3 regions of the Microbulbifer sp. ABF4_107 genome follow, and region 1 is predicted to be linked to each of the others. Evidence: predicted binding sites of a transcription regulator. Region 1 holds the regulator's gene; each other region holds the start of a gene.
The links. The regulator LexA, encoded in region 1, represses DNA repair genes until DNA is damaged. The targets are predictions, from matches to a motif close to ACTGTNTNTANANACAGT.
Positions count from the first base shown of each region.

Region 2: the regulator LexA is predicted to act here: its motif matches at 1,106-1,123, upstream of ACYX4K_RS08855 (PA0069 family radical SAM protein).
Region 3: the regulator LexA is predicted to act here: its motif matches at 1,852-1,869, upstream of uvrD (DNA helicase II).

Region 1 covers NZ_CM149983.1:1,311,465-1,314,563, forward strand. The annotation lists gene ACYX4K_RS05380 (hypothetical protein) at 97-663, shown strand; gene ACYX4K_RS05385 (hypothetical protein) at 709-963, shown strand; gene lexA (transcriptional repressor LexA) at 1,119-1,727, opposite strand; gene ACYX4K_RS05395 (DUF6763 family protein) at 1,867-2,199, opposite strand; gene ACYX4K_RS05400 (TetR/AcrR family transcriptional regulator) at 2,416-3,072, shown strand; gene nagZ (beta-N-acetylhexosaminidase) at 3,095-3,099, shown strand, end outside.
Region 2 covers NZ_CM149983.1:2,144,488-2,147,586, reverse strand. The annotation lists gene ACYX4K_RS08855 (PA0069 family radical SAM protein) at 1-1,086, opposite strand, end outside; gene ACYX4K_RS08850 (FMN-binding glutamate synthase family protein) at 1,217-2,761, shown strand; gene ACYX4K_RS08845 (cation:proton antiporter) at 2,820-3,099, shown strand, end outside.
Region 3 covers NZ_CM149983.1:3,752,388-3,755,486, reverse strand. The annotation lists gene uvrD (DNA helicase II) at 1-1,821, opposite strand, end outside; gene hexR (transcriptional regulator HexR) at 2,115-2,969, shown strand.

The sequences.
Region 1 (3,099 bases):
GCGAAGAGCCTGTGCCGGACTTGATCCGGTAACGGGATCCAGACCTATCCGTCATCCCGGCGAAGGCCGGGATCCAGAATCCCAGAGGTATGCAGTTTGAGTAATCCCTATACCGGTACCGTCGCTTCGGCGCTGCGTAAGGCCCAGCTGCTGCTGCAATCCAGCGCGGAAGCGGGCAATACGCCGTTGCTGGAGTCCTCCCTGCTGGAAGCGGCGGTGCTGCAGTTGTGGCGTGGTTACCGTGCGTTTCTGGCGGAGCAGGGGCATCAGATGCAGTTGGGTTTTGCGGCCGGTGCTGAGCCGGAAACAGCGCAGGCGCTGGCGTCCCTGGTGTCCCAGCGTGGCAAATTCAGTGGTGAAGCCAATGAGCTGGTCAGTCTCGCAGAAAACCCCGATAGCTGGTTTGCGGGGCTCTTCGCAGCCTGGCGTAAATTGTGGGTACTGAGCGCCTCTGGTTCAGTAAGCTCTGGCTCTACCGGTTCTGCTGCGCAGGCGGCGCCCTCCAAACCTGCTGCCACCGTCCAGTCCATCATCCCGGTACGCCAACTGGATAGCGCGGCCGAGGCCCCTGACCAGCCTCTCACCCGTGAGCGGGTGCAGCAGTGGTACCAGTCCCTTTTCGAGCTGATCCAGCGCCAGAGGGCCCACAGTCAGGAGTGGTAGGGTGTGGTACACTGGCTCCAAATTACGCGGTTAGTGGAGAAGTGAATGTCTACCGAGACTTACGAAATCATCGAGTTGTCCAATGGTGATGTAGCGTTGCGACGCGCTGGTCACAAGGGAGAACCGCTGGTGCGTATTCATTTCTCGGACGAGAGCCAGCATTTCCTGCGCGAGCACAAGGTGGCGGTGGCCCGTGCCATGCTGGAGGCGGGGATCGAAGCGGTACAGGACATCAACGAGATGGAGCCGGAGCCGTTTGAGGAAGAAGAGGTGGATCTGGCCGAGCACACGATTCACTGAACATTCCGTGGTTAATTCGCAGACATAAAAAAACAGGGCAAAAGCCCTGTTTTTTTATGTTCGAAGTGCGAGACACGGGATGTTTGGCGACTTGTCATCCCGGCGAAGGCCGGGATCCAGAAAACCTGCGGGCTCGTCGCTCCGAACCGCCATTATCAAATCGGGTTCTGGCGAATCACGCCCACCGCCAAACCTTCAATGGCAAAGCTGCGGTCCCGCATGTCCACTTCGATCACATCAAAGTCCTGATTCTCCGGCAGCAGCTGCACGGTGGCCTGATTGCCGCGACGTTTAAAGCGCTTCACGGTGACTTCGTCCTCGATGCGCGCAACAACGATCTGCCCATTGCGAATATTGTCAGTGCGCTGCACGGCCAGTAAATCGCCGTCGAGAATACCCGCATCTTTCATGCTCATGCCGTGTACGCGCAACAGGTAGTCCGCGGGTGGGTGAAAAAATTCCGCGGGAATTTCGCAGTACTCTTCGATATTTTCTTCCGCCAGAATCGGGTTGCCGGCGGCAACGCGGCCAACAATGGGTAAACCACTGTTGTAGTCGGGAATTCGAATACCGCGGGAAGCGCCAGCGACCATTTCAATCGCGCCTTTGCGGGCCAAGGCTTTCAGGTGTTCTTCCGCGGCATTGGGTGAGCGGAAGCCCAGCTCCTGGGCAATTTCGGCTCGGGTGGGCGGGTAGCCCGTATCATCCAGATAGGATTTGATCAGTTCCAGTACCTGAGCCTGGCGTGCAGTGAGGTTTGTCATGGGCTCCTTCCTGTTGTCTGTATTTATATACAGTTGCTGTGATTATATACAGATTTCAGGGGCGCGCAATCATTGCCCGATTGCGGGGTTGCGGTGGACTCGCGGCACGATGACGGCGGGCACTGGCCGGAGCGATCCGTCAGTAGCCCTCGTCAGTACCCGGAAACGAATCTCCTTCAAGCCGGTCAATGACGCTTTGCGCGGGAGAAAAGATCGGGCTGCGGTAGCCTGCGTCTTCCTCATCCTGCATTTCGTCGGCAAAGGTGCCATAACCTGCATTGGCGTCTTCCGGAGCGGCGGCGCCAATTACTGGTAGCGACGGCCAGTTCTGGAACTCGATTTCGTCCAGGCTGCCGTCCACATACTGAATTTCGATCGTGCGGGCGGGATGGTCAACGGCAACCACTTCAAACAGGTCGCCAGTATCAAAATTTTCAAACCAACTGCCAATTTCCGGAGCGATTCGTGCCATGGCGTGCTCCTCCTCTTTTACTGCTTTGTTGTCTTCGCCTTCAGTTCCATCCCGGCGCTTTCAGAACTTGTACACTCGTTCTAATGTGGTGGACGCAAGCTTGGTACTCCCGCGGGGTGGAGAATGGCTTGCGCAGGTTTCATCGTCGGCGGACTGTGCTAGTCTCGCGGTAAAACAAGCGTTTAAATTGTTGGTTTGAATTGGTGTGAAATCGGCATGAGTCAGTCAGACACAGTCCATCGTATTCTGGACGCCGCTGAAGTCCTGTTCGCGGAGCGGGGCTTTACCGAGACCTCCCTGCGTACCATCACCAGTACCGCCGGGGTGAACCTGGCAGCGGTGAACTACCATTTCGGTTCTAAAAAAGAACTGATTCAGGCTGTTTTCGAGCGGTTCCTTACACCTTTTACGGCCACTCTCGATCAGGAGCTTGCGCGCAGGGCGGGGGCTGGTGAGCCACTGCAACTGGATGATCTGCTGCAAAGCCTGTACCGGGTGGCGCTGGCCGGTCTGGCCAGTCAGGGGCGCGACCCGAAACGCTTTATGCGATTGCTCGGTCTGGCGTATACCCAGTCCCAGGGGCACTTGCGGCGTTTTATCGTATCCCGCTACGGTGACAGCTACCGGCGCTTTGCCGGGCAGTTGGCGGCGGCTCTGCCGCACGTTGACCCGGTGACCTTCTACTGGCGTCTCTACTTCATGCTTGGCGCTACGGTCTTTTCTCTTTCGAGCTTTGACGCCATTGAAGCTATCCTACGGGAAGATTTTGGCGCCCAGAGCAGTCTCGAGGAGACCCTGGCGCGCCTGGCGCCCGCGGCCGTTGCCATGCTCACTGCGCCCATGCCGGGAAACAACGCCGGCGACGTCGATTAAATTCAATGTGGAGTTCATGCGGATGTC
Region 2 (3,099 bases), 830 kb from region 1:
AAACAGACTCTGCTGATCCCCGGACTGGGGTGGCAGGGTGAACTGGCTGCAGTCCAGGTCCAGCTTGCGTGCATTCAGCCCCAGCTTGCGACAGGTTATCCGAAATCGCTGCCGCAGTAACTGGGCAAATACGCCGGTACCGCGCTGGCGCTGTCCAAATTCCGCCTGGTTGTCCTTACCTCCGCGACTCTGTTGCACCAGGCTCATGACGTGTTGCGCCCGCTCGGGGTAGTGCTCCGCCAGCCACTGGCGAAACAGGGGCGCTACCTCAAAAGGCAGCCGCAGCAGAATATAGGCGGCGTGGATGGCACCTGCCGCGTGGGCGCGCGTGAGTATCTGTTCCAGTTCCGAATCGTTGAGGGCGGGAATCATCGGCGCGGCCATCACTGCGGTGGGAATGCCGGCATTGGCCAGCGCTTCAATGGTGCGCAGGCGCGCCGCCGGTCCTGCGGTGCGCGGCTCCAGCCTGCGTTTCAGTTCGTTGTCCAGTGTGGTTACGCTGATGCCCACGTGCACCAGATTGTCCCGGGACATTTCCGCCAGAATGGGCAGGTCACGCAGGATCAGCTGGCTCTTGGTGACGAGGGTGACCGGGTGGCGATAGCGTTGCAGGGTTTCCAGTATCCGGCGAGTGATCTGTTTGTCTTTCTCGAGCGGCTGGTAGGGGTCGGTATTGGTACCCATGGCGATGGGGCTGCACTGGTAGCTCTTTTTGCGCAGTGCCGATTCCAGCAGTTCCACCGCATTGGGCTTGTAGAACAGCCGCGTTTCAAAATCGAGCCCGGGCGACAGGTCCATATAAGCGTGGGCCGGGCGGGCGTAGCAATAAACACAGCCATGCTCACAGCCCCGGTAGGCGTTGATCGACTGGGTGAAGGGAATATCCGGTGAGTTATTGGTGGCGATGATCGATTTCGCCTTCTCCTCAATCGCTACTGTCTCGATCCGCTCCTGAGGTTCCAGCAGGGTCTCCCAGCCGTCACTCTCGCGGCTGCTAACCTGATCTACAAAGCGTCCCGCCAGGTTACTGATGGCTCCGCGGCCCTTGAGGGGTTGGGTGGGGTTGTCGGGAGCGTCATTGGCCACGTTGGGTATTCGGTGCTTGGCTGTATGTTTGTACAGTTTATTGCCAGGCCGCAGACGGTGCAAGCGCGTTCCCCAGCACTTACAATGACCGATCAGTACGCGCTAAAAACCAGCCATCAGGAACTAGGGAATGGATCTTCAATCTGTCGCCGCTATCTATGCATTTGCGGTCAAGGTGCTCCAGATATTCGCCATGCTGTTTGCCTTCGGGCTGGTGGTGCTGGTGCTGTATGTGGTGTATCTGTATCTGTCGGATATCAGCCAGACCAAGCAGGCGATCCGCCGCAATTTTCCGGTACTGGGGCGTTTCCGCTATCAGTTCGAGCACTTGGGCGAGTTCTTCCGCCAATATTTCTTTGCCCTCGACCGGGAGGAGATGCCGTTCAATCGCGCCCAGCGCAGCTGGGTGTATCGGGCAGCGAAGAATGTGGATTCCACCCTGGCCTTTGGTTCCACCCGCCCCCTGAATCAGCCCGGCGATATTGTCTTTCTCAATCATCCGTTTCCCACTCTGGCCAAGGATGCAGTACCAGCGCGGGAGGTCACTCTGGGGGAGGGTGTTGCGCGCAGACCCTATACCACCCGCTCGATATTTAATATTTCCGGCATGAGCTTCGGCGCCCTGTCGGTACCGGCGGTGACTGCGCTTTCCAAAGGCGCGGCGAAAGCCGGTATCTGGCTGAACACCGGGGAAGGAGGCCTGTCTTCCCATCATCTGGCCGGTGGTTGTGACATCGTGTTTCAGATTGGCACAGCCAAATACGGCGTGCGCGATGCCGAGGGCAATCTGTCCGATGCAAAGCTGCGCGAGGTTGCCGGGCACGAGCAGGTGAAAATGTTCGAGCTGAAACTCTCGCAAGGGGCAAAACCCGGTAAGGGCGGTATCCTGCCGGGGGTGAAGGTGACACCGGAGATTGCCCATGTGCGCGGCATACCGGTGGGAGAAGATTCAATCAGCCCCAATGGCCACCCGGAAATCAAGGACGTCGAGGGGCTGCTGGATATGCTCAATCATATTCGCGAAGTCACCGGCAAGCCCACCGGGTTCAAATGTGTGATCGGCAACAGCGACTGGCTGCACGAACTGTGTGAGGCCATTTTGCGCCGCGGCGCCGAGAGCGCGCCGGACTTTATCACCATCGACAGTGCCGATGGCGGCAGCGGTGCCGCGCCGCAGAGCCTGTTGGACTACATGGGCCTGCCACTGAATCGCAGCCTGCCCCTGGTGGTGGATCTGATCGCCGAATACGGTCTGCGCGACCGCATTAAAATCATTTGTGCGGGCAAACTGCTCACTCCGTCGATGGTGGCCTGGGCGCTCGCCATGGGGGCCGACTTCGTCAACTGCGCGCGGGGATTTATGTTCGCTCTCGGCTGTATTCAGGCCATGCAGTGCAACAAAAACACCTGCCCCACCGGCGTCACTACACACAACCCGGATTTACAGCAGGGGCTGGACCCCATGGACAAAGCGGAGCGTGTCTATCACTACGCGCACAATATGGAATACGAGGTGGGAACCATCGCCCACTCCTGTGGCGTACCGGAACCGCGCCTGTTGCACCGCGCTCACGTTGAGGTCATCAACGAGCGCGGTGTGCCGGTCCCGCTGACCACCCTGGCGCCGGAAGGAAAGCCCAAGGCGGTGATCGCCAGCGATCGCGATCAGATCTGAGCGGCGTTACGCTCTACACAGGCACAACAAACATACGCACAACAGAGAGAGCGTGAGCATGGAAGGCGTCACCACACTGGTTGGGCAGGGGCTGTATATGGCGGTGGCCGCAGTGGTCGGTCTCGGTATCGCCCGTGTTCTGAAGCGCGATAACACCCTTGGTTGTCTGATCGCCGGCGTACTTGCCGGAATGTTGTTACCGGTATTTGATTACGACACCGGGCTGCGCGCGGAAAACCTGCATCAGCTGGTATTTTTCGTCATCCTGCCGGTACTGATTTTTCAGTCCGCGTGGAAGATCGACCCGGATATCCTGTTTCGCTGGCTGGGGCCGGTAC
Region 3 (3,099 bases), 1.8 Mb from region 1:
GAGGCGGCGCTCCTCCTCCATGCGCCCGGGTTCCTGGGCGGACATCTTGTGCGGGAACAGGTTTTCCTCCACACCGGCCATAAATACCAGTGGGAATTCCAGACCCTTCGCGGAGTGCAGGGTCATCAGCTGCACGGCGTCTTCAAACTCATCTGCCTGGCCTTCGCCGGCGTCCAGCGCGGCGCTGTCGAGGAACTGGTTGATCAGTGGAATCTCTTCCTCGTCCACCGCCTCGCCATCAGCGTCCACGGTGGGCAGGCCGTCGAAGCCGCGACAGGCGCTGACCAGTTCCTGCAGGTTCTCCACCCGGGTCTGACCCTTCTCACCCTTTTCCTTGCCGTGGAAGTCGAGCAGGCCAGTCTGTTCGATGGCGAGCTCGGCGATATGGTCGAGGGTTTTGTCGGTGCTCTCTTCGTCCAGCGCGTCGATCAGGCTGAGAAAGTTGGCCAGGGCATTGCCGGCGCGGGCGGCGAGGACTTTCTGTTGCAGCATCTTGGCGGCGGCATCCCACATGGAACAGCCGTGTTCGCGGGCGAATTCGCGCACGGTATCCACGGTACGGGCGCCGATGCCGCGGGTGGGGGTATTCACCACCCGCTCAAAGGAAGTGTCATCGTGGCGGTTGGTGATCAGGCGCATATAGGACAATGCGTTTTTGATCTCCAGTCGCTCGTAGAAGCGCTGGCCACCATAGATGCGGTAGGGCACCTGTTCGCGCAGCAGCCCTTCTTCCAGCACCCGCGACTGGGCATTGGAGCGATACAGGATGGCAATGCTGTCGCGGCGGTTGCCGTCGCGCACCCAGTCCTGGATACGCTCGACGATAAACCGCGCCTCATCCTGTTCGTTGTAGGCGGAGTAGAGGGAGATGGGCTCGCCCTTGTCGCCCTCGGTCCACAGCTCCTTGCCGAGGCGGCCGGAGTTGTGGGCGATCACTGCGTTGGCGGCGTTCAGGATGGTGCTGGTGGAGCGGTAGTTCTGCTCCAGGCGCACCGTCTGCACGTCTTTCAGATCCGCCTCGAAGTGCTGGATATTCTCGATTTTGGCCCCGCGCCAGCCGTAAATGGACTGGTCGTCGTCACCCACCGCGGTGATCGTGCACTGGTCGCCGGCCAGCAGGCGCAGCCAAGCGTATTGGATGGTGTTGGTATCCTGAAACTCGTCGACGAGGATATGGGGGAAACGGCGGCGGTAATGGGCGAGTATGCCGTCGTTATCCCGCAACAGTTCGTGGGCGCGCAGCAGCAGCTCGCCAAAGTCGACTACACCGGCGCGCTGACAGGCCGCTTCATAGGCGCTGTAAATTTGCACCATGGTCTGCAGCCAGGGATCGCCGGTCAGCTGGATATACTGCGGGCGAACCCCCTCATCTTTCTGTGCACCAATCCACCACTGGGTCTCCCGTGGGGACCACTTCTTGTCATCCAGCCCCAGCTCGTTCTGCACCCGTTTGATCAGGCGCAGCTGATCGTCGGAATCGAGAATCTGGAAATTCTGCGGCAGCTTCGCTTCTTGCCAGTGGGCGCGCAGCAGGCGGTGGGCGAGGCCGTGAAAGGTGCCCACCCACATACCGAAGGTATTCACCCCCAGCAGTTCCTCGATACGCCCGCGCATCTCCCGTGCGGCCTTGTTGGTAAAGGTCACTGCCATAATGGAGTAGGGCGATGCCCCCTCCACCTGCATCAGCCAGGCGATACGGTGCACCAGCACGCGGGTTTTGCCCGAGCCGGCGCCGGCCAGAACCAGTTGATTGCCCGGCGGCGCCGCGACGGCTTCGCGCTGGGGGTCGTTGAGGGGGTCTAAGAGTTCAGATACGTCCATGGGGCGGATTGTATCAGGGGTTTTGTGATAACTGGGTATATAAACAGGGTTTTGAACCACTGAAATTCGATGCGAAAGCCCTGATGCCGGGTCTGTCTGTGCGAGACCTTCTGCGAGAGGGACCTCGCGGAAGAGCCCCCAGGGATGGGTTGAGGGGGGGCGCCTAGCCCGTGTCTCGCACAGACAGACCCGGTAGCAGGGCCGCCACAGGACAAGTATCAGGCCAATGGAAGGCTCGCCAGCACCGAGCCATGCCGCTAAACTGCACAGCTTGAACCAGAGAAGGTGTTGTCGTGAAGCCAGCGGAAGTCACGCAGAAGATCAGCGAACAGCTGAGTTCCATGCGCAAATCTGAGCGTAAGGTTGCGGAATATATCCTCGCCAATCCCGGCGAAATCATTCATATGCGGATCGTCGATCTCGCCACCGAAGCCCAGGTGAGCGAACCCACGGTCGTGCGCTTCTGCCGCGCCGTCGGCTGTTCCGGCTTCCAGGAATTCAAGCTGAACCTGGCCCAGCAGCTCGCCTCCAGCCCCAGCTTCGGCCAGATCGCCGTCACCGAAACCGACACCATCGCCGAATACAAACGCAAGGTCTTCGACTCCACCGTCGACACCCTGCTGAACGTGCGCGACAAGATCGACGGCCGCGCCCTAGAAGCCGCTGTCGCCGCCATCGCTGCTTCCAAACGGGTTGAATTCTTCGGTTTCGGTGCCTCCGGTGCCGTAGCCGCCGACGCCCAGCACAAATTCTTCCGCCTGCAGATGGCCACCGCCGCCCACTCCGACCACCATATGCAGAGCATGTCCGCGATGAGCATGCAGCCCGGCGACGTGGTGGTCGCCATCTCCCAGAGCGGCCGCACCTCCTCGCTGCTGCGCTCCATGGAAATGGCCAAGCAGCAGGGCGCCACCGTAATCGGCCTCGGCCCCAGCGGCTCACCCATGACACGCCAGTCCAGCATCCCGCTGGAAGTGGACGTGGAAGAAGATATCGAACTGTACACACCGCTCTCGTCGCGCATCGCCCACCTGGTGGTGATCGATGTCCTCGCGATCGGCGTCGCCCAGCGCAAGGGTCCACAGCTGCAGGAACACCTGCTGAAGCTGAAGAAAGGCCTCTACAATCTGCGGGAAGAGAAACACTGACACGGACTGATCGTTCGGTCAGCGCCGCGCTTCGACCCCGGCTCCCCTGTCCCTGACCGCAAATTCCCGAACTGTCATGGAAACTGGCCTTGGCCCCCGTTACCATGCCGGCGCCCGCCGGTGTCTCGGT